3 regions of the Streptomyces sp. NPDC059788 genome follow, and region 1 is predicted to be linked to each of the others. Evidence: riboswitches for the same ligand, from Rfam matches in the RefSeq annotation. Region 1 holds a riboswitch; each other region holds the start of a gene.

Evidence for each region. A riboswitch is a leader RNA that binds a small molecule or an ion and turns the genes downstream of it on or off. The one in region 1 is predicted to bind thiamine pyrophosphate.
Region 2: linked by a shared signal. The riboswitch ahead of ACFV57_RS12235 (thiamine ABC transporter substrate binding subunit) and the one ahead of thiO (glycine oxidase ThiO) in region 1 are both predicted to bind thiamine pyrophosphate.
Region 3: linked by a shared signal. The riboswitch ahead of thiC (phosphomethylpyrimidine synthase ThiC) and the one ahead of thiO (glycine oxidase ThiO) in region 1 are both predicted to bind thiamine pyrophosphate.

What each region holds. Positions count from the first base shown of each region.
Region 1 is NZ_JBHWHY010000038.1:3,186-10,995, reverse strand. Features, by position in the region: gene pknB (Stk1 family PASTA domain-containing Ser/Thr kinase) at 1-398, opposite strand, end outside; gene ACFV57_RS29390 (thiazole synthase) at 569-1,363, opposite strand; gene thiS (sulfur carrier protein ThiS) at 1,374-1,601, opposite strand; gene thiO (glycine oxidase ThiO) at 1,598-2,809, opposite strand; TPP riboswitch at 2,971-3,086, opposite strand; gene ACFV57_RS29375 (NAD(P)/FAD-dependent oxidoreductase) at 3,250-4,524, shown strand; gene ACFV57_RS29370 (Rv2175c family DNA-binding protein) at 4,672-5,037, shown strand; gene thiE (thiamine phosphate synthase) at 5,191-5,841, shown strand; gene metF (methylenetetrahydrofolate reductase [NAD(P)H]) at 6,022-6,939, shown strand; gene ACFV57_RS29355 (hypothetical protein) at 6,988-7,810, shown strand, end outside.
Region 2 is NZ_JBHWHY010000011.1:73,214-81,023, forward strand. Features, by position in the region: gene frr (ribosome recycling factor) at 83-640, shown strand; gene ACFV57_RS12225 (phosphatidate cytidylyltransferase) at 640-1,770, shown strand; gene rlmN (23S rRNA (adenine(2503)-C(2))-methyltransferase RlmN) at 1,907-3,013, shown strand; TPP riboswitch at 3,047-3,181, shown strand; gene ACFV57_RS12235 (thiamine ABC transporter substrate binding subunit) at 3,260-4,336, shown strand; gene ACFV57_RS12240 (ABC transporter permease) at 4,399-6,012, shown strand; gene ACFV57_RS12245 (ABC transporter ATP-binding protein) at 6,013-7,074, shown strand; gene ACFV57_RS12250 (hypothetical protein) at 7,459-7,810, opposite strand, start outside.
Region 3 is NZ_JBHWHY010000062.1:17,754-25,563, forward strand. Features, by position in the region: gene ACFV57_RS37370 (IclR family transcriptional regulator) at 37-807, shown strand; gene ACFV57_RS37375 (SsgA family sporulation/cell division regulator) at 912-1,337, shown strand; gene ACFV57_RS37380 (YibE/F family protein) at 1,590-3,044, opposite strand; TPP riboswitch at 3,116-3,274, shown strand; gene thiC (phosphomethylpyrimidine synthase ThiC) at 3,268-5,049, shown strand; gene ACFV57_RS37390 (YybH family protein) at 5,117-5,527, opposite strand; gene ACFV57_RS37395 (winged helix-turn-helix transcriptional regulator) at 5,519-5,965, shown strand; gene ACFV57_RS37400 (Bro-N domain-containing protein) at 5,983-6,918, opposite strand; gene ACFV57_RS37405 (hypothetical protein) at 7,108-7,810, opposite strand, start outside.

The sequences.
Region 1 (7,810 bases):
TGCGCGGCGCCCAGCGCGGCGAGGATCGGCTCGGCGATGTCCAGCGCGGCCCGCGGCTGGAGGGCGCCGCGCTCCCGCAGGACGTCGCGCAGCGTGCAGCCGGCGACGTACTCCATCGCCAGGTACACGTACGTACCGTCGGTGCCCTGGTCGAAGACGCCCACCACGTTGGGGTGGTCGAGCCGGGCGGCGGACTTGGCCTCCCGGATGAACCGGTCGACGAACGCGGCGTCGACCGCCAGCGACGGATGCATCACCTTCAGGGCGAGCACCCGGTCCAGCCGGGTGTCCATGGCCCGGTAGACCGTGGCCATGCCGCCGGCGGCGATGCGCGCCTGCACCTGGTAGCGGCCGTCGAGCAGCTGCCCGACCAGGGGGTCCTGAAGGGTCGTATCCACGGCAGAGGAGTCTACGAGCCGCTGCCCCGCTCGTGGGCGCCCCGCCCATGACCAGCGCCTTTCTGCAGCCGAACAGTGACAGGGACGTGCTGCCGGGCGTCCCGGACGCGAGGGATGTCCTTTTCGTGAAGAGCGGGCGGCGGCCGTCCGGGACCGCCGCCCGCCGCGCCTCAGAAGGCGGGCCGCTCCGGGTCCAGCACGGCGACGCCCTCCGTGGGCGAGGAGGCCTCCGCGTGGTGGCGGCGCGGAATGCGCCCCGCCCGGTGCGCCAGCCGGCCGGCCTCGACCGCGTGCCGCATCGCCTCCGCCATCAGGACGGGCTCCTGCGCGCGGGTCACCGCCGACGCCAGCATCACCGCGGCGCAGCCCAGCTCCATGGCGAGCGCCACGTCCGAGGCGGTGCCCGCGCCCGCGTCCAGGATCACCGGGACTCCGGCCCGCTCGGTGATCAGCTGGAAGTTGTGCGGGTTGCGGATGCCCAGTCCGGAGCCGATGGGGGAGCCCAGCGGCATGATCGCGGCGCAGCCCACGTCCTCCAGCCGGCGGGCCAGCACCGGGTCGTCGTTGGTGAACGGCAGCACCGTGAACCCGTCGTCCACCAGGGTCTCCGCGGCGTCCAGCAGCTCGACCGGGTCCGGCAGCAGGGTGCGCTCGTCGGCGACCACCTCCACCTTGATCCAGTCGGTGCCGAGCGCCTCGCGGGCCAGCCGGGCGGTGAGGACGGCCTCGCCCGCGGTGAAGCAGCCCGCCGTGTTCGGCAGCACGCGGATGTCGTGCCGCTCCAGCAGGGACAGCACCGAGCCGTGCACGGTCGGGTCCAGACGGCGCATGGCGACCGTCGTCAGCTCCGTGCCGGAGGCGAGCAGTGCCCGCTCCAGGATGTCGAGGCTGGGCGCCCCGCCGGTGCCCATGATCAGGCGCGAGTCGAAGGTGGTGTCGGCGATGGTGAGGAGATCGTCGGCCATGGTGTACGGATCAGCCTCCCTGGACCGCGGTGAGGACCTCGACGCGGTCGCCGTCGCCGACCGGGGTGGCGGGCCACTGGCCGCGCGGCACCACGGCCTCGTTGACGGCGGCCGCCACGCCGCCGGCGGCGGAGGTCAGTCCGGCGACGAGCCGGTCCAGGGTGAGCCCGCCGGGGAACTCGCGGGGCTCGCCGTTCACGGAGACGGTGATGGGCGTGGGGGGCGTGGTGACGGTCATACGGGCTGCTCCTGGGAAGCGGGGACGGGGGCGGGCGCGGAGCCCGGCCGGACACCGAAGGCCGGGAAGGGGCCGGACGGCTTCGGCGCGAAGCGGTCCGGGGCGAACGGCCGCGCCTCCTGCGGCAGCGGGCCGCCGGACAGCGCCGCCGCCATCGCGTCGCCCGTGACGGGCGTCAGCAGCACCCCGTTGCGGTGGTGCCCGGTCGCCAGCAGCAGGCCGGGCAGTGCGGTCGGGCCGAGCAGCGGCGCGTTGTCGGGCGAGCCGGGGCGCAGCCCGGCGCGGGTCTCGACCAGCGGCAGTTCGGTGATGCCGGGGACCAGTTCGTGGGCGTCCCGCAGCAGTTCGTACACCCCGCCCGCGGTGACCGTGGTGTCCCAGCCCAGTTCCTCGCTGGTGGCGCCGACCACCAGCTCGCCGTTCTCGCGCGGTACGAGGTAGAGCGGGCCGCCGCGCACCACGGCCCGTACGGTGCGGGACAGGAACGGTACGCCGCCGGGCAGGCCGTCCGGCATCCGCAGCCGCAGCACCTGGCCCTTGACCGGGCGGACCGGCGGCAGCACGTCCTCGGGGACGCCCGCCAGCTGCCCGCTGCGGCTGCCCGCGGCGAGCACGACCTGACCGGCCGCGATCCGGCTGCCGTCGGCCAGCTCGGCGCCGGTGGCGCGGCCCCGCTCGACGGTCAGCCGCTCGGCGTTGGTGCGGTGGAAGGCGACCCCGGCCCGTTCGCAGGCGGCGAGCAGCGCGGCGGCCAGCCGGCGCGGGTCCACCTGATGGTCCCCGTCCACGCGCAGCCCGCCGCGCACGCCCGGCGCGAGCATCGGCTCCAGGCGCCGGCATTCGCGCCCGGTCAGCCACTCGGACTCCAGCCCGCTGCGGCGCTGGAGGGCGTGCAGGTCGCGCAGATGCGCGCGGTCGTCGGCGTCCAGCGCGACGGCCAGGGTGCCGCACCGGCGGTAGCCGAGGTCCAGGCCGCTCGCCTCCGTCAGCTCGGCGGCGAAGTCCGGATAGCGGCGTGCGGAGGCCAGGTTGAGGCCGAGCAGGGTCTGCTCGCCGTAGTGCAGCTCGGTGACGGCGGCCAGCATTCCGGCCGCGACCTGGGCGGCGCCGCCGCCCGGCGCCGGGTCGGCGACGGCGGTGCGCAGTCCGAGCAGGGCCGCCCGCCAGGCGGTGACCAGGCCGATGATGCCGCCGCCGATGACGAGCACGTCCGGGTGCGGGCCGCCGGCCCCGGGGGCGGCGTGCTGTGCGGACGGCTTCGCGGATCGGGGTACGGACGGCTTCGCGGATCGGGGTACGGACGGCTTCTCGGACTGCGGTACGGGGGGCGGCTCCGCCGACGGCCGTACGGATGTCTGTGCAGGTGGATGCATGGGCGTCCAGCTCCTCCCTTCGCCGGAATGACCCGGATCAGGTTCGTACGGTCGGAGGCCGCGACAGCCTCCCTCTCAGCCCGGTCGCGTCCGGGCTCCCGCGAGTGCGTTCACCGGCAACCCTAGTACGGGCCGCCGACGCGCCGTAAGGGAGCGCCGGGCCGGGGGACGCGGGTTCCGGGCCGGTCCCCGCGGGTGACGGGCCGTGACGGTGTGTCATAGATCTCGTTGCGGGATGCTCCTGCTCGCGAGACACACCGCCCTAGAGTGATCGGGTGAGCGAGCAGACCCAGTCCCAGGACACTGACCGCGCGCGCCAGGACCGCGACGAGCGCGTCGCCGAACGGGCCCGTCGTGTCGTCATCGTGGGCGCCGGCCTGGCCGGCGTGCAGACCGCCGTCGCCCTGCGAGAGCAGGGCTGGCGCGGCGAGATCGCGGTGCTCGGCGACGAGCCGCACCGGCCGTACGACCGCCCGCCGCTGTCCAAGGCCGTGCTGCTCGGCAAGGCCGACGGCTCTACCTTCGACGTCGACTTCGAGGCGCTCGGCATCGACCTGCTCCTGGGGCGGCACGCCACCGGGCTCGCCGCAGCCTCCCGGGTGGTCGAGACGGAGGCCGGTCCGCTCCCGTACGACCACCTGGTGATCGCCACCGGCGCCGAGCCGGTGACCCTGCCCGGCTGCGACGGACTGCCGGACGTCCACGTCCTGCGCACCCTCGACGACGCCGAGCGGCTGCGGCCCGTACTGACCGGGCAGCGCGAGGTCGTGGTGGTCGGCGCGGGCTGGATCGGCGCGGAGTTCACCACCGCCGCGCGCGAGGCCGGCTGCCGGGTGACCGTCGTCGAGGCCGCCGACCGGCCGCTCGCCGGCGCGCTGCCCGCCGAGGTCGCCGCCCCCATGGCCGCCTGGTACGCGGACAGCGGCGCCGAACTGCGCACCGGGGCCCGGGTCGCCGCCCTCACCGAGGGCACGGTGACGCTCGCCGACGGCGCGACGCTCGCCGCGGACGCCGTCGTCGTCGGCATCGGCGCCCGGCCCTCGACCTCCTGGCTGGCCGGCTCCGGCGTCGAGCTGTCGCCCGAGGACCGCTCCATCCTGGCCGACGAGCGGCTGCGCACCTCCCTGCCCGACGTGTACGCGGTCGGCGACTGCGCCTCCTTCCCGTCCGCCCGCTACGGCAGCCGCCTCCTGGTCCACCACTGGGACAACGCCATGCACGGGCCGCGCAGCGTCGCCGCCACCATCGTCCGCGGCGAGGCGGAGGGCCCGGTCTACGACCCGGTCCCGTACTTCTGGTCCGAGCAGTTCGGCCGCTTCGTGCAGTACGCCGGGCACCACGCCGACGCCGACGAGACGATCTGGCGCGGCGACCCGGAAAGCGCCGCCTGGTCGGTGATCTGGCTGCGCGACGGCGTGCTCGTCGCGCTGCTGGCGGTCGGCCGGCCGCGCGACCTCGCCCAGGGGCGCAAGCTCATCGAGCGGGGCGCGGTACTGGACCGGCAGCTCGTGGCGGACGCGTCCGTACCGCTGAAGTCGGCGGCTGTCTGAGGCGGTCCGCGGTGGGCCTGGGCGGCCCGGAAGCCGGGCCCGGGGCCCGGTGGGCGGGTGCGGACCGAGGTGCGTTCGGGTGCTGTGGGCTGCGCCGATGGCGATGCCCCGCTACCGGCTGTCAGTGCGAGGTGGCAGGCTTGTCCTGTGACCGAGATTGACGCAAAGATCGATGGACTCGTGCCCGCCTGGCTCACCCTCCCCGACATCGCCGAGATGATCGGCGTCGAGGTGACGCGTGTGCGGCAGCTGGTGAAGGAGGGCCAGCTGATCGCGGTGCGCCGTGGCGAGAACCGTGCCCTGCATGTGCCGGCCGACTTCATCAAGGAAGGCAAGGTCGTCAAGGGCCTCGTCGGGACCCTCACGCTCCTGCGGGACGACGGCTTCGCCGACGACGAGATGCTGGAGTGGCTCTTCACCGCGGACGAGACCCTGCCCGGCACCCCCGCCCAGGCCCTGCGTGAGAATCGCGGTACGGAGGTGAAGCGCCGAGCCCAGGCGCTCGCCGTGTAGGAGCGCCCGACCCGGCCGCGGGCGCGCTCGCCGCGCGCCCGTGAGCCGTTCGCCGTCGCGTTCGCACCCGCGGCCGCGACCGTCTTCGCACCACTAGGGCGTACGGGCCGGAAGGCCCGGCCCGTACGCCGCAGACCTGGGGGGACCCGCCCGATGACCACCGCACGCCACGCCCTGGCCGACGCCCGGCTCTACCTGTGCACGGACGCTCGCAGGCGCCAGGGCGACCTCGCGCAGTTCCTGGACGCGGTGCTCACCTCGGGTGTGGACGTCGTGCAGCTGCGCGACAAGGGCATGGAGGCCGCCGAGGAGCTGGCCCACCTGGAGGTCTTCGCGGACGCCTGCCGCCGGCACGGCAAGCTGCTGGCGGTCAACGACCGCGCCGACGTCGCACACGCCATCGGCTCGGACGTGCTGCATCTGGGCCAGGGCGACCTGCCCGTGCCCGCCGCCCGCGCCATCCTCGGCGACGGCGTACTGATCGGCCGCTCCACCCACGCCGAGGCGGAGGTGGACGCCGCGCTGGCCGAGTCCGGCGTGGACTACTTCTGCACCGGACCCTGCTGGCCCACCCCGACCAAGCCCGGCCGCCACGCCCCCGGCCTCGACCTGGTCCGCTACGCGGCCGCGCGGCGGCCCGAGCGCCCCTGGTTCGCGATCGGCGGCATCGACGCGGGCAACCTGGACCAGGTGCTCCAGGCGGGTGCCCGCCGGGTGGTCGTCGTCCGGGCGATCACCGAGGCCGAGGACCCGGGCGCCGCGGCCGCCGACCTGGCGAAGCGGGTGCGCGCTCACGGGCAGTGAGCGGGCATACGGTACGAACCGGGCAGCCGGTACGGGCCTGCGGCGCGTCGGCCGGACATGAGCCGACCGGCTGGACGTGAGATGACCGGCCGGTGTCCGAAACGTGGACCGGAACGCGGCTATCCGGGCATTTCACCGGAGCCGGTTGGTGTGCCGGGAGCCGGTGGATAACCTGCACGTATGGCCCTAGGCACAGCTTCCACCAGGACTGATCGCGCACGGACCGTGCGCGACCTGCTCGCTTCCGGCAAGCAGTCGTATTCGTTCGAGTTCGCCGCCCCCAAGACGGAGAAGGGCGAGCGGACGTTGTGGAACGCCATTCGCCGGATCGAGGCGGTCGCGCCGACCTTCGTCTCCGTGACGTACGGCGCGGGCGGTACGTCCCGCGAGGGCACGGTGCGCGCGACCGAGCGGATCGCCACCGACACCACACTCACCCCGGTCGCCCACCTGACCGCCGTGAACCACTCCCTGGCCGACCTGCGCAACATCATCGGGCAGTACGCCGACGCCGGCATCCGCAACATGCTCGCGCTGCGCGGCGACCCGCCCGGCGACCCGATGGGCGACTGGGTCCGGCACCCCGAAGGCGTCCTGTACGCCGCCGAACTGGTCCGGCTCATCAAGGAGTCGGGCGACTTCTGCGTCGGCGTGGCGGCCTTCCCCGAGATGCACCCGCGCTCCACGGACTGGGACACCGACGTACGGCACTTCGTGGACAAGTGCCGGGCCGGCGCGGACTTCGCCATCACCCAGATGTTCTTCTACGCCGAGGACTACCTCCGGCTGCGCGACCGGGTCGCGGCGGCGGGTTGCGAGACGCCCATCATCCCGGAGATCATGCCGGTCACCAACGTCCGTCAGATCGAACGGTTCGCGCAGCTCAGCAATGCGGCCTTCCCGCCCGAACTGGCCGAGCGCATCCTCGCCGTCAAGGACGATCCGGCGGCTGTACGCTCCATTGGCATCGAGTATGCGACGGAGCTGTGTGCGCGCTTGATGGCCGAAGGAAGTCCCGGGTTGCACTTCATTACCCTGAACCACTCCACGGCGACGCTGGAAATCTACGAGAATCTGGGGCTGCACCAGCAGTCCTGAGGGCGGTTTGCCGCACCACGGCCGTGGAACGGCGGAAGAGGGGCGTACATGGGCTGGGTGGTCCTCTACATCGCATTCGGCTGTGTCGCGCTCTGGCTCCTCGGCGAAGTGCTGCTCCAGCACAAGGCCCCGCTGCGCTGGCGGCTGCTGGCCTTCACCGGCTTCCTCGGCGTCGTCGTCGGTGTCGTCATCCCGTCGGTGATCGTGATCGCGGTGGGCGCCATAGCCTTCGCCGTGGGGCAGACCTACGTCACGCTCTCCTTCCGCAGCGGTTTCTCCGACGGCTGGTCGCTGCGCGGCAAGCGCGGTGACAGCGGTAAACGCGGTGACAGCGGCAAGCGCGGTGACAACCGGCGGCGCCGGGCCCGGGGCGGCCGGGCCGCTCCCGCCGGGCCGACCCTCCAGGTTTCCGACCTGGAGGCGGTCCCGGCCACGGAAGGCGCGGGGGCCGGGACGGCGGCCGGCGCCGCGGCGGCGACCGGCGCCCTGGCAGCGGCCGGGGCGGTCGCGTACGACGCCGCTGATCCGTTCGCCCCACACGATTCCACGGCCTCGCAGGACCCCTTCGCACAGCAAGATCCGTTCGCGCCGCAGGACGCCTTGGCCTCGCAGGATTCCGTCGCGGGCGGTGCCGGCGGTACGGGCTCCGGGGATGCCTACGGGGGCGCGGACTCCACCGAGATATACGCCCCGCAGCCGATCCCCGAGGAGACCGGCAACTACGGCATATACAGCCCCGACGCGCGCTCGCCGCAGCCCGGCTATGCCGCGTACGACGGCTACGGGGGCTACGAGGGCTACGGGCAGAACTCCTACGGCTGCTACGACGGCGGTTACGGCGCCCCCGCCCAGGGCGGCCAGGACGCCTACG
Region 2 (7,810 bases), on a different contig from region 1:
CCTGCCGGTCGGACACCGTGCAGGAGAAGACGCGCGGCAGGGGCGAGGCTCTGCTTCTTACCGAAAAGACCAGGAGCAAGTGGTGATCGAAGAGATCCTCCTCGAGGCCGAGGAGAAGATGGAGAAGGCCGTCGTGGTCGCCAAGGAGGACTTCGCCGCGATTCGCACCGGGCGTGCGCACCCGGCGATGTTCAACAAGATCGTGGCGGACTACTACGGCGCCATGACGCCGATCAACCAGCTGGCGTCGTTCTCGGTGCCCGAACCGCGGATGGCCGTGGTGACCCCGTTCGACAAGAGCGCGCTGCGCAACATCGAGCAGGCGATCCGGGACTCCGACCTGGGCGTCAACCCGAGCAATGACGGCCATATCATTCGCGTGAACTTCCCGGAGCTCACCGAGGAGCGCCGCCGGGAGTTCATCAAGGTCGCCAAGAACAAGGCCGAGGACTCGAAGATCTCGATCCGCAGCATCCGGCGCAAGGCCAAGGAAGCCCTCGACAAGCTCGTCAAGGACAAGGAGTCCGGCGAGGACGAGGTACGCCGGGCGGAGAAGGAGCTCGACGACACCACCGCGAAGTACGTCGCGCAGGTGGACGAGCTCCTCAAGCACAAGGAATCCGAGCTCCTCGAGGTCTGATGAACGAGTCATCCTGGGGGGCCCCGCCTGGCGTCGGTCAAGCCGGTCAATGGGGACCACCCGACCAGGGACCCGTCGGTTCGGCGGGTCCCGCGCACGACTGGGGCGCGGCGGCGCAGACTCGCCCCATGCCCATCGTGCCCGACCCAGGCGGACACCAGGACGACGACCGGAAACCTCTGGACGACGACCGGGACGACCGGGGGGCCGCTCGGCTGAGCGGCCCCCTGTTCCGCGACGAACAGCCGCAGGAGCCCATGCCCACCTCTTTGCCGGGGCCCGACAGCTCACAGCAACCCCACAAGCCGCAGAAGAAGAGCGCGGGACGCAACCTCCGGGCCGCCATAGGGGTCGGCGTCGGCCTCGGCGCCGTCATCCTCATCTCGCTCTTCGTCTACAAGCCGCTGTTCGTGGGCGTGATAGTGATCGCGGTGGTCGTGGGCCTGTGGGAGCTGACCTCGCGGCTGTCGGAGCGCAAGGACATCAAGGTGCCGCTGGTGCCGCTCGCGCTCGGCGGTACGGCCATGGTGGTCGCCGGCTACGTGCGGGGCGCGGAGGGTGCCTGGGTGGCGATGGCCCTCACCGCGCTCGCCGTCCTCGTATGGCGCATGACGGAGGCCCCCGAGAACTACCTCCGTGACGTCACGGCAGGCGTCTTCGCGGCGTTCTACGTGCCGTTCCTGGCGACGTTCGTGGCGATGATGCTGGCCGCCGACGACGGGCCGCAGCGCGTCCTGACGTTCCTGCTGCTGACCGTCGTCAGCGACACGGGCGCGTACGCGGTGGGCTGGCGCTTCGGCAAGCACAAGCTCGCGCCGCGCATCAGCCCCGGCAAGACCCGCGAGGGGCTGTTCGGCGCGGTGCTGTTCGCCATGGTCGCGGGCGCGCTGTGCATGGAGCTGATCATCACGGACGGCGCCTGGTGGCAGGGCCTGCTCCTGGGCATCGCCGTCGCGGCCAGCGCGACGCTCGGCGACCTCGGCGAGTCCATGATCAAGCGGGATCTCGGCATCAAGGACATGGGCACGCTGCTGCCCGGCCACGGCGGCATCATGGACCGCCTGGACTCCCTCCTGCCGACCGCCCCGGTCGTCTGGCTCCTGTACGTCATCTTCGTCGGATCCGGCTGACCAGCGGTTTTCCGTACGCGTCCCCGTACGCGTGAGGGGCCCGTCACACCTTGTGGCGGGCCTTTTCGCGCTCCGGGACCGGCCTCCCGTCCGAGCGGCGATCGTCACTTCGTACGTCTGCGACACTGGAAGAACCATGCCTAAGCCCGGAGAACTCACTTTCGTCGCGCCGCGCGGGGCCAAGAAGCCCCCGCGGCACCTTGCTGATCTCACCCCCGCCGAGCGGCGCGAAGCCGTGGCCGCGGCCGGTGAGAAGCCGTTCCGCGCCAAGCAGCTGTCGCAGCACTACTTCGCGCGGTACGCGCACGACCCGGCGGAGTGGACCGACATCCCGGCCGCGGCGCGCGGCAAGCTGGCGTCGGAGCTGCTGCCCGAGCTGATGAGCGTGGTGCGGCACATCTCCTGTGACGACGACACCACCCGTAAGACGCTGTGGAAGCTCCACGACGGCACGCTCGTGGAGTCCGTGCTGATGCGCTACCCGGACCGGGTCACGATGTGCATCTCGTCGCAGGCCGGGTGCGGCATGAACTGCCCGTTCTGCGCGACGGGGCAGGCCGGACTGGACCGGAACCTCTCCACCGCGGAGATCGTTCATCAGATCGTCGACGGCATGCGGGCGCTGCGCGACGGTGAGGTGCCGGGCGGGCCGGCCCGGCTGTCCAACATCGTCTTCATGGGCATGGGCGAGCCGCTGGCGAACTACAAGCGGGTCGTGGGCGCGATCCGGCGGCTGACCGACCCCGAGCCCGACGGCGTGGGGCTGTCCCAGCGCGGCATCACGGTGTCCACGGTCGGTCTCGTCCCGGCGATGCTGCGGTTCGCGGACGAGGGCCTGAAGTGCCGGCTCGCGGTGTCGCTCCACGCACCCGACGACGAGCTGCGCGACACGCTCGTACCGGTCAACACGCGCTGGAAGGTGCGCGAGGTGCTGGACGCCGCCTGGGAGTACGCGGAGAAGTCCGGCCGCCGGATCTCGATCGAGTACGCCCTGATCCGCGACATCAACGACCAGGCCTGGCGCGGGGACCTCCTGGGCCGACTGCTCAAGGGCAAGCGCGTCCATGTGAACCTGATCCCGCTGAACCCGACGCCCGGTTCGAAGTGGACCGCCTCGCGCCCCGAGGACGAGAAGGCGTTCGTCGAGGCCATCGCCGCGCACGGAGTGCCGGTGACCGTCCGCGACACGCGCGGGCAGGAGATCGACGGCGCCTGCGGGCAGCTCGCGGCCTCGGAGCGCTGACCGCCCGCTGGTACTGTGTGATCGAACAAATGCACATTCCGACAGGGGAGCGCCACAGCGCTGAGAGTGCGGCAGTGTCACGGACCGAGCGTCACGGACACCGAGGTGCCGCAGACCCTTGAACCTCGCCCGGGTCATTCCGGGTAGGAAGTTCGGTCGTCACTCATGCTGTTGCGCCCCATCCGGCCTTCCTCGTGAAGCGCCGGGTGGGGCCGCGTCTCTTCCTGGCCAGCCAGGAGGAATCCAGTGAGCACCACCAGAAGGATCACCGTCACGGCGCTGGCCGCCGCGGCCGGCATGACGGCGCTCGCCGCGTGCGGCTCGGGCGGCGGCGGCAGTACGGACCCCAAGACGGTCACGCTCGTCAGCCACGACTCCTTCAACGTCTCCAAGTCCGTGCTGGAGGAGTTCACCCGGCAGACCGGCTACAAGGTCAACGTGCTCAAGGGCGGGGACGCGGGCAAGGCCGTCAACCAGGCGATCCTCTCCAAGGGCAACCCGCAGGGCGACGTCTTCTTCGGGATCGACAACACACTGCTGTCGCGTGGCCTGAAGGAGGGGCTCTTCACCCCGTACGAGGCCAAGGGGCTGGCGAGCGTCCCCGGAGAGCTGCAGCTCGACAAGGCGGAGCACCGGGTGACGCCGGTGGACTACGGCGACACCTGCGTCAACTACGACCGCGCCTACTTCGCCGAACACAAGATCGCGCCGCCGCGGACCTTCGACGACCTGCTCAAGCCCGAATACAAGGGACTGCTCGTCACCGAGAACTCCGCCACGTCGTCGCCCGGCCTTGCCTTCCAGCTCGGCACCATCGCCGAATACGGTGAATCCGGCTGGCAGGACTACTGGAAGAAGCTCAAGGCCAACGGCGTAGAGGTCGTGGACGGCTGGGAGCAGGCGTACAACGAACGCTTCTCGGGCTCCGCGGCAGGCAAGGGCAAGGGCGACAAGCCCCTGGTGGTCTCGTACGCCTCCAGCCCGCCCGTCGAGGTGCTCGGCAAGAAGCCCGAGCCCAAGGAAGCGCCGACGGGTGTCGCGACCGGTACGTGCTTCCGGCAGATCGAGTTCGCCGGCCTGCTCAAGGGCGCCAAGAACGACAAGGGCGGCAAGGCGCTGCTGGACTTCCTGCTGAGCAAGAAGTTCCAGGAGGACGTCCCGCTCCAGATGTTCGTCAACCCGGCGCGTACGGACGCCAAGGTGCCCGAACTGTTCACCAAGTACGGCGAGAAGATCGACAAGCCGGAGACGGTGGCTCCGGACGCCATCACAAAGAACCGCGAACAATGGATCAAGCAGTGGTCCTCGCTCGTCCTGAAGTAACCGGCCGCGAGAAGCGGGCACGGCGCTCACGGGGACGGGGAACGGCCTCGCGGCTGGCTCTGATGGCCCTGCCGCTCGCCTTCTTCGCGCTCTTCTTCGCCTACCCCGTCGCCGCGATCGTCGGGCGCGGGCTGAAGGACGGCGGACAGTGGCAGCTGGGCCGGGCCGGGGAAGTGCTCTCCGACCCGGACGTCCTGCACGTGCTGTGGTTCACCGTCTGGCAGGCGGCGGCATCGACCGGGCTCACGCTGCTGATCGCGCTCCCCGGCGCATACGTCTTCGCGCGCTTCGAATTCCCCGGAAAGAGGCTGCTGCGGTCGGTGGTCGCGGTGCCGTTCGTCCTGCCCACGGTGGTGGTGGGCTCGGCGTTCCTGGCGCTGGTCGGGCGCGGCGGCGTACTGGACGACCTGTGGGGCGTACGGCTGGACACGTCGGTGTGGGCGATCCTGCTGGCGCACGTCTTCTTCAACTACGCCGTGGTCGTACGGACCGTCGCCGGCCTCTGGGGACAGCTCGACCCGCGGCAGGAGGAAGCGGCCCGGGTGCTCGGCGCGTCCCGCTGGAGCGCCTGGCGGCGGGTGACGCTGCCCGCTCTGGCGCCGGCCGTCGCGGCGGCCGCTCTGATGGTCTTCCTCTTCACCTTCACCTCCTTCGGGGTGGTGCAGATCCTGGGCGGGCCGAAGTTCTCCACTCTGGAAGTGGAGATCTACCGGCAGACCGCCGATTTCCTGGACCTCCCGACGGCCGCCGTCCTCACCCTGCTGCAGTTCGCCGCCGTGCTCGCATTGCTGGCGCTGCACGCCTGGACCGTACGGCGGCGGGAAGCCACCCTCACACTCGTCGACCCGGCGCAGACGGCGCGACGGCCCCGTGGCGTCGGCCAGTGGGCGCTGCTGTGGGGCACGCTCGTCGTGATCACACTGCTGCTGGTGGTGCCGCTGCTGGTGCTGATCGAGCGCTCCTTCGCCGGACCCGACGGCTACGGGCTCGTCTTCTACCAGGCGCTGCGGTCCGCGGCCTCCATGGACAGCACCTTCGCCGTCGCCCCACTGAACGCCCTGTGGAACTCTCTCGCCTACGGGGCCGCCGCCACGCTCATCGCCCTCGTGGTCGGCGGGCTGGCGGCGGCCGCACTGACGAAGCGGGGCGGCAGGCTGGTGCGGGGGTTCGACGCGCTGCTGATGCTGCCCCTCGGGGTTTCGGCGGTGACCGTCGGCTTTGGTTTTCTGATCACTCTCGACAAGCCGCCGCTCGATCTGCGTTCGTCGTGGTGGCTGGTGCCGCTGGCCCAGGCGCTGGTCGGGGTGCCGTTCGTCGTACGCACCATGCTGCCGGTGCTGCGCGCGGTGGACGAGCGGCTGCGTGAGGCGGCCGCGGTGCTGGGGGCCTCGCCGTGGCGCGTATGGCGCGAGGTCGACCTGCCGCTGGTGCGACGGGCGCTGCTGATCGCCGCGGGCTTCGCCTTCGCCGTGTCGCTGGGCGAGTTCGGCGCGACGGTCTTCATCGCCCGGCCCGACAACCCGACGCTGCCGGTGGCCGTGGCGCGGCTGCTGGGACGCGCCGGAGAACTCAACTACGGGCAGGCGATGGCGCTGTCCACGATCTTGATGGTGGTGTGCGCGGGCGCGCTGCTGGCGCTGGAGCGCATCCGTACCGATCAGGCCGGAGAGTTTTAGATGGCGGAACACGCTGACACAGCGGCGGACGGCGCACTGCTGCGGCTGGAGGACGTCACCGTCCGCTTCCGCGACGGGCAGCCGGCCGCCCTGGACGCGGTGGACCTGGACGTCGCCGCACGGGAGATCGTCTGTGTGCTCGGGCCCAGCGGCAGCGGGAAATCCACCCTGCTTCGGGTGGTGGCGGGACTGCGATCCGCCGACGCGGGACGCGTGTACCTGGAAGGCCGCGACCAGTCGTGCGTACCCACGCACCGGCGCGGCGTCGGGCTGATGTTCCAGGACCACCAGCTCTTCCCGCAGCGGGACGTCGGCGGCAACGTCGCCTTCGGGCTGCGCATGCGGGGAGTGCCCCGCGCCGAGCGGGACCGCACGGTGGCCGGGCTCCTGGACCTCGTCGGCCTGCCGGGCGCGCAGCGGCGCGCCGTCGCGGCGCTGTCCGGCGGCGAGCAACAACGCGTCGCGCTGGCCCGTGCGCTCGCGCCCCGGCCCCGGCTGCTGATGCTGGACGAACCGCTCGGACAGCTCGACCGCGGTCTGCGCGAGCGCCTGGTCGTCGAACTCCGCCGTGTCTTCGGCGAACTGGGTACGACCGTGCTGGCGGTGACCCACGACCAGGGGGAGGCCTTCGCGCTGGCCGACCGGGTGGTGGTCATGCAGGAGGGGCGGATCGCGCAGAGCGGCACCCCGCTGGAGGTGTGGCAGCGTCCCGCCACCGAGTTCGTCGCCCGTTTCCTCGGCTTCGACAACGTGGTGGAGGCGACGGTACGGAGCGAGTCCGCCGACACCCCATGGGGCAAGCTGCCCGTGCCCGAGGGCACGGCGGACGGACGCTGCCGCCTGCTCGTACGCCCGGTCGGTGTACGGATCACCACCGCCTCGGAAGGGCTTCCGTGCACGGTCGCGGCCCGCACCTTCCGCGGCACGCACGTCGCCCTGCTCCTCCAGCCGGACGCCGGCCCGCAATTGGAGGCGGCCTGCGCGCTGCGGGACGCCCCGGAAGACGGAGAGTCGGTGGGCGTCACCTTCGCGGCGGAAGACGTCGTGGTCCTGGACCGCTGACGGACGTTTTCCGTGGGGACGGCGGGCGCGCGTGCCCGAGGCTGCCTGCCGTCGGCCGGCAGAGGCGGCTTGCCGTCGGCCGGTCGTTTGAGGACAACGGTCACCAGACATCCGCCACAGACAGCCGCCCCATGCGGGCCCGGAGCGGGCCCGCATGGGGCGGAGGGGGGCCTGCTGTCAGCCCCGCGGGTCCCCGTGGGTCCTGCCGCTGATGCCTGGAGGGGGCTCCGCGCGCCTCGTTGGGCCACTGTTCGCCGGTAGCCGGTGGCCGGTGGCCGGTGGCCGGTGGCCGGTGGCCGGTGGCCGGTGGCCGGTGGCCGGTAGCCGGGGCCTGTGGCCCTGTGGACGGAGCCGGTGGCTGTCGGCTGGTGCCCCGTGGCGTGTCTACGAAGAAGTGGCGCGGCTGCCGGCCGTGGGTCGGTTGTCGCTCTCGGGCGACTGCCCGTCCAGCGTCTTCGCTCCCTCCGCAGGAGCCGGTACGGCCGCCGATCCGGTCCCGGAGCCGTCTTCCGGCTCGCCGAACCAGGCGACCGCGACGGCACCGGCCACCGCGATCACGAAGCCGAGCACGGCCATCCAGGCGAAGCCGGGACGGGAGGAGTCGCCGAGCCACAGCACCCCGAGGATGCCAGGAACCACTGTTTCGCCCACCACCAGCGCCGCCGTGGCGCCGTTGACCGAACCGATCTGGAGGGCCACCGTGTGCAGGTACATGCCACCGACGCCGGCGACGAGA
Region 3 (7,810 bases), on a different contig from region 1:
GCCCCGGTGACCCGACCAGGGGGGTTGGCGTTGGCAATGGTGAACGGTGAATCCGTTTCGCACCCGACTTTGATCGGGTCGGTGCAGCGGGCGCTGCGCCTGCTGGAGGCGGTGGGCGCGCACTCCGCCGGCGCGCCCGCCAAACAACTGGCCAGGGAGGCGGGGTTGCCGCTTCCGACCACGTACCACCTGCTGCGGACCCTCACACACGAGGGCTATCTGCGGCGCGAGAACGGCGTGTTCGTCTACGGTGAGGCCGCCGATTCCATCGGGAGGGCGGGCGCCGAGCGCCGTCGCCGCACCGAGATAGGCGACGCGCTGGCCGCCGTGGGCAAACGGCTCGACGCCGCGGTCTACTTCGCCGTCTACCGTGAGGGCGAGGTGGAGGTGGTGGCCGCCACCGGGGACCCGCAACGGCCGCCGGTGGAGGAGTGGGTGGACTTCCGTACCACCGCGCACGCGCACGCGATCGGTCAGTGCCTGCTCGCGCAACTCGACGAACAGTCCAGGAAGGACCACCTGGCCCGGCACCCGGTGCGGTCGCTGACGCCCTACTCGGTGCGCTCCGAGGACGACCTGCGGCACCGCCTGGACTCCGTGCGGCGCGCCCAAGTCGCGTATGAGCAACAGGAATATGCCCTGGGCACAGTATGCTCGGCGATTCCGATCCAGGTGGGTTCGGCGGCCGCGACCATGGCGATTTCCCTTCCCGCGAGCGACGCTCAACGCCTACACTGCGTTACCGATCGACTACGCAGAATGGCGGAGGCGACGTTAACGACACTCGCATTCTCTATCAGTATCTGAAAAATCACTCCTTGTGATCCGCTTGCACGTGACAGACGATGGCGTCAATGGGGCCAAGAGGGACGATTCCTGGCCATCTCCGACCAAGTACGGGGCAGAGGCTGATGACCGACACAGTTCAGGCAGAAGTGATCATGAGCTTCCTCGTGTCCGAGGAGCTCGCCTTCCGTATCCCGGTGGAGCTGTACTTCGACTGCGCGGACCCCTATGCGGTCAGCTTCACCTTCGACCTTCCCGGCGATGTGCCCGTGACCTGGGCGTTCAGCCGGGAATTGCTGCTGGACGGGCTGAGCAAGCCGTCCGGTGAGGGTGACGTGCGCATCGAGCCGTCCTCCTCCGAACACCTCAGCGACGTCTTCATCGGCCTCCAGGTGGGCGACGAACGGGCGTTGTTCCGCGCCGGTGCGCCGCCGCTGGTGGCCTTCCTCGACCGTACGGACCGACTGGTACCGATCGGGGAGGAAGAGGTGTGCGACACGCTCGAATCGACATTGGACCGCATTCTTTCGGAGGCCCAGAAGGCAGGGTGACCGGCGGCTGTACGGGGATGGCTCGGCACGGCTTCTTCCGGGCCCGTCGCGGCCTCAGCCGCGGCTCCCAGGTGGCGGCGGCGGACCGCTGTCGGCCCGGCCGGGATCTCCGGCCCGCCCAGCCCGCGCGGTCCGCCAAGCCCCCTGACCTTCGCCAGGCCCCATGGTCCGCCCAGTCCCTGCGGTCCACCCGGCCCTTGCGGTCTGCCCGGCCCCGCGGCCCCTCGGGTCCATCCGCCGCGCCTGCCCCGCTCAGCGTTTGCGCCGCCGCCTGCCGCTTCCGGCGCCCCGACCGGCACGCCGTCCCGGACTCCGGCCCGTCGCCCCCCGGTCCGCGGAGACGACCAGCGCGGCCAGCAGCGTGGTCAGCGGTACGGACGCGACCAGGCCGATGCTGCCCACCAGCGTCCGTACGACCTCCTCGGCGACCACCTCGCTGGAGGCGACCGTACCGACACTGCTCTGTGCGATCGAGAACAGCAGGAGCAACGGCAGCGCCGCGCCCGCGTAGGCGAGCACGAGCGTGTTCACGACGGACGCGATGTGGTCGCGCCCGATGCGCATCGCCGAGCTGTAGAGCTTGCGCCAGCCCGCCGACGGGTCGGCCTCCTTCAGCTCCCAGACCGCGGCGGTCTGCGTGACCGTCACGTCGTCGAGCACGCCCAGCGAGCCGATGATGATGCCTGCCAGCAGCAGGCCGCGGATCTCGATGTCGGGGTACAGCCCGTGCACCAGCCCGGTCTGGTCGTCGGTGTTGCCGGTCAGCAGCGCCCACCCGATGAAGAGAGAGCCGAGCAGGCCGATCAGCAGCAGCGAGACGAGCGTGCCCAGTACGGCGACGGACGTACGGGCCGTGAGTCCGTGACACATGTAGAGGGCGACCAGCATGATCGCGCTGCCCCCGACGATGGCGACCACCAGGGGATTCGACCCCTGAAGGATGGCGGGGAGGATGAACAGCGTCAGGACCGCGAAGCTCACGACCAGCGCCACCAGCGCGAGCACCCCGCGCAGCCGTCCGACCACGACGACCGCCGCCGCGAAGATGGCGGCGAGCACCCACATCGGGAAGGTCCGGTCCACGTCGGCGACCGAATACTGGAGATCCTTGGGCGCCTTGGGCGCATAGGCGACCACGACCCCCTGGCCGGCCGTGTAGTGCCGCGTGGCGTCGGGCGTCACGATCGACTCGAACCGCCGGCCCGTGTCCTTGCCGGTGGTCACCTCGATTATCGCCCGTTCGCAGTGCTGTGCCTGGCGTTGGCGTGGGTCCGCGGGGGAGGACGGTTGCTGCTGCGACGGTTGCTGTTGCTGCTGGGCGTGCACGTCCGCGCAGTTCACCTCCTCCACCTTCACCACCTTCGCCTTCTCGGTCTGCTGGTCGAAGCCGACACCGGACGGCTTGTGCCCCGGCGCGCCACCCGGCCACAGGACGACCAGCCCGGCCAGGACCGCGGCGGCGAAAGGGATCAGTACGGCGGCGATGACCTTGCGCAGATGGCGCGAGACGGGGGCGGCGGGGCCGTGGCCATGGCTGTGACTGTGGCCATGACCGAGTCCTGGGCCGGGTCCGGGACCGTGGCCTCCGGGACCATGGCCGTGCGTGAGGTCGGGCCCGTGACGGCCCTGCTCCTGATCGGGCCCGTGCGCGTGCGCCGGGCCGTGAACGGGGTGGTGCGCGGAGTGCGGGGGCTCGTTGCTGGTCACCGCCCGATCATCGCAAGAACTGGCAGGGCCCCCTGTTCACCGCGCCACGACGGCCGCTACCGTGGTGGCACCTTTGCAATCGCGGGAGCTCGGAGCACCGGGCTGAGAGGGCGCTGACCCCCGTACGGAACGTCCGGCCGAAGCCGGGAACGCCGTCACGGACATCGCTGCGTCGACCGCCGAACCTGTTACCGGGTAATGCCGGCGTAGGGAGTGGGTCTTCATGACTCTGCAGGATGCACGCACGCCCGAAAACGGCCAGGGCTCCGCCAAGGAGATCGGCTGGCACAAGGGCTACCTCACCGGATCGCGCCCCGACCTGCGGGTCCCGGTCCGCCGTGTGCACCTCACCAACGGCAAGGACGTGACGCTCTACGACACGTCAGGGCCGTACACCGACCCCAACATCGAAAGCGACGTCCGCCGCGGCCTGGCGCCGCTGCGGGAGAACTGGATCATCGGCCGCGGGGACACCGAGGAGTACGCGGGCCGTCCGCCGCGGCCCGAGGACGACGGCCTCAAGCACACCTCGCCGCGCGGCGGTCTGAAGAACCTCGACGCGGTCTTCCCCGGCCGTCCCCGGCAGCCGCGGCGGGGCCGGGACGGCGCCGCGGTCTCCCAGCTCGCGTACGCGCGGCGCGGCGAGGTCACGGCGGAGATGGAGTACGTCGCGATCCGCGAGAACGTCTCCCCCGAGTTCGTACGGGACGAGATCGCGGCCGGCCGGGCCGTACTGCCCGCCAACGTCAACCACCCGGAGATCGAGCCGATGATCATCGGCAAGAACTTCCTGGTGAAGGTCAACGCGAACATCGGCAACTCCGCCGTCACCTCCTCCATCGAGGAGGAGGTGGAGAAGATGACCTGGGCGACCCGCTGGGGCGCCGACACGGTCATGGACCTGTCCACCGGCCGCAACATCCACACCACCCGTGAGTGGGTGCTGCGCAACTCCCCCGTCCCCATCGGCACCGTCCCCCTCTACCAGGCACTGGAGAAGGTGGACGGCAAGGCCGAGGAGCTGTCCTGGGAGGTGTACAAGGACACGGTCATCGAACAGGCCGAACAGGGCGTGGACTACATGACCGTGCACGCGGGCGTTCTGCTGCGTTACGTCCCCCTGACGGCCCGCCGCAAGACCGGCATCGTCTCGCGCGGCGGGTCGATCATGGCGGCGTGGTGCCTGGCGCACCACAGGGAATCGTTCCTCTACACCCACTTCGAGGAACTCTGCGAGATCCTCGCCTCCTACGACGTCACGTACTCCCTCGGCGACGGCCTGCGCCCCGGCTCCATCGCGGACGCCAACGACGAGGCGCAGTTCGCGGAGCTGCGTACGCTCGGTGAGCTGAACTCGATCGCCAAGCGGCACGGCGTACAGACGATGATCGAGGGGCCGGGACACGTCCCGATGCACAAGATCAAGGAGAACGTCGACCTCCAGCAGGAGATCTGCGAGGAGGCCCCGTTCTACACGCTGGGCCCGCTGACCACCGACATCGCGCCCGCGTACGACCACATCACCTCCGGGATCGGCGCGGCGATGATCGCGTGGTGGGGCACCGCGATGCTCTGTTACGTCACGCCCAAGGAGCACCTGGGCCTGCCGGACCGCGACGACGTCAAGACCGGCGTCATCACCTACAAGATCGCGGCCCACGCGGCGGACCTGGCCAAGGGCCACCCGGGCGCCCAGGAGTGGGACGACGCGCTGTCCGACGCGCGCTTCGAGTTCCGGTGGGAGGACCAGTTCAACCTGGCCCTCGACCCGGACACGGCCCGCGCCTACCACGACCAGACGCTGCCCGCGGAGCCGGCGAAGACGGCGCACTTCTGCTCCATGTGCGGCCCCAAGTTCTGCTCCATGAAGATCAGCAGGAGTATCACGGAGCAGTTCGGTGGCGAGGAGGGCTCGTCCCCGGAGGAGATCGAGGCGGGGATGCTGGAGAAGTCGAAGGAGTTCGCGGCGGCGGGCAACCGCGTCTACCTCCCCCTCGCCGACTGAGGTCACCTGCCCGGCCCTGCCGGGCGACTCCGGCCGCGCCCGTTGTCGCCCGGCAGCGGGCCGGGGTTCAGGGAGCCCCCACGTGGTGCGCCACCCCGAACGGGTTGTCGATCACGTAGCGCCAGTATCCGTCCGGCCCCCGGCGGGCCACGTCCGTCGCGGTGCCCGGGATGTGCACGTGCTCGCCGTCCGCCGCGATCCCGTCGATGACGAAGTCCACGATCAGCAGCGCCAGGTCCCCGACGACGTACGTGTGGCGTGGCGTCACCCGGATGGGCACCCGGAGCCGGAGGAACTCTCCATTGGCCCGGAGCCGATCAGCCCCGGTCACCAAATGGCCAGGCCGGGGCACGAAGCCCGCGTCCGGCTCGTAGAGCTGGTCGAGAACGTCCGGGTCGAAGGTGTTGAACGCTCGCGCGAAGGCGTACGCGTGGTCGGCAGCGCTGCGCGCCAGCGGCACACTGGTGGAATGCGACATGCGGCCAGCGAACACTCCGCCGACGTGGGTCACCAAAGGGAAACCCACACCAGTTGGGACACGGAGTTGGTGCCCGGCCCACAGGGCCGCACCCATCGGCCCGAGGCCGACTGCCCCGTCGAGGTCGCCCTCACGGCGGTATCCGGCCGCTGGACCACATTGCTCCTACGCGAGCTGATGGGCGGCCCTCGCGGGTTCACGGAACTGCGGAAACTGCTGCCGGAGCTCTCCGCCAAGGTGCTCAGCGATCGGCTGCGGGCCCTGCAGGAGAGAGGCTTGGTGGAGGTGGAGCGCCAACGCGCGTTCCCCGTCCGCACCCGGTACGCGCTGACCGGGGCGGGCCAGGCGCTACGACCGCTGCTGGTCGAGTTGTACGCCACCGGGGAGGCATTGCTGCGGCTGGCCGGTCACGGGGGCGGGAGTCCGCCCGCTCCGTAGGCGCGGGGCGCCATCCGTCAGCGACGCAACGCGTACTCCGGCGCGCCGTCGTTGCCGACCCCGACCTGGCGGATGCAGCCGCGCTTCAGCAGCATCCGCAGCGCGTCGTGCACGCGGTGCTCGGTGAGGCCGGTCCGCTGGGCAATCACTCGCAACGGGTAACTCGCGACACTCGAGTTGACGAGCGCGGGAGCCAGGTAGGCCGCTACGGCCCAGATGTCACCGGTGACGACCAACTGGCGTGCCTTCCAGTCGGCGAGCAGTCCGTCAGCGGTCAGGGCCGGTTCTTCGCAGACGTGTGAGGCTCGTCGATGGCCGGTTTCCAGCTTGTCCGCGATCCGGTCCAGCGAGTCGGCCATGCGGCCGAGCGAGTCGGTCATCTGGTGGAGAAGCCGCATCTCCTGCTGGCGCAAAGCGGCGTACGCCTCGTCCATACGGAGATTGTGTTCCTCCAGGCGGACGATGGCTTCGGCTACCTGAGGGGGCATGGTGTGGGCCGGGGGCGGGTCGGTGTGCGTACTGGTGGGCTGCGCCTCGGCGTTCCGCATGGTGTACGAGCCGTCGCGCTGGATGGCGACGATCACCTTGGACACCCACTGCTTGAAAGGCTTGCAAGAAGGCTTCGTGCAGGCGTTCACCAGCAGGATCAGGCCTTGGAGATCCACCATCTGCAAGTCTCTGCGCCACTCACGACCTGCGGGAATGCTGAGACTGTGACTTCCAGTCACAGTCTCAAGAGACTCTCGTCGCGGTTCCGGGACATGGTCCAGGAGAGCCTTGCGGGTGGTCGTGTAACCCAGTTCCCGGCAGACGTCCGATGCGGGGAACCAGTGCTCGCCGTTGGGCAGAGTGATCCTTCGTACGCGTGCCCCTGTAGCCGCGTATACGAAGTCGCCGATGTCCATCGCGTCCTTCTGGACCACGTGGTCCGGCGCGGTGTCGTTGTCGCTCATGGCGCATCACCTCCACCCCGAACATAAGTCCCCCTCACCCCCAACGCCGGTCCGATCAACCTCCTTTCACCCCATCGGGGCGCACGCCACCCAGCCCCGCCACCCAGCCCACGACACCCAGCACACATACGCCGCGGGGCCGGTGACTCGGCCCCGCGGCGCGGTGGCGTTGCGGGTGGTGCGTGGGCGCTATTCAGGGTGGTGGTCCGGCCCGCCGTAGTCCGGGCTGGTGAAGTCCGGACTGGTGAAGCGGGGCCGGGGAGCGGCGGGCGGGCCGCCGTCCGGGCTGGTGAAGTCGGGCCGTGAGTAGCCCAGGGACGGGATACGGCTGCCGCCGTCGACGCCGCGGCGCGGTACGTACCGGGCCGTTTCGCGGCCGTTGACGCCGGCCGGGTCGGCCAGGGCCTCGCGCAGGAACGGCAGTATGCCGCGCTCCAGGAGCGCCTGCCGCCAGGCGTCCCGGGCGGCGTCCACCTCGCGGGCCCGCCCGCCCCGGCCGTCGCCGGCGCGTGGTGCGCGAAGCGAGGTGGAGCCGTTGCGCACGGCCGCGTGGACCAGGCTCGCCATGGCGACGAGGGCCCCCGCGGCGGTGATCGCCGCGAAGACCCAGCCGACGCTGATCATGGGCTGGGCGGCGGCCGGGTCGGTCCCGACCGTCCGCAGGACGTATCCGATGACCAGGAACAGGACGGCGGCGATGCCCGCCAGTACCGGTGCGAGCACCGCGAGCATCGCGGCGAGCCCGGCACCGGCCGGTTCCGCCACCTCTCCCACGGTCGTGGCGAGGTCGATGCCCTGACCGCCCGCCGATGCGCCTTTCTCCTCACGGCCTTCCACGCCGCCGGCGTCCGGTGCGGGTGCCGGAGCGCGCAGCTCCTCGCGGAGCCGTACA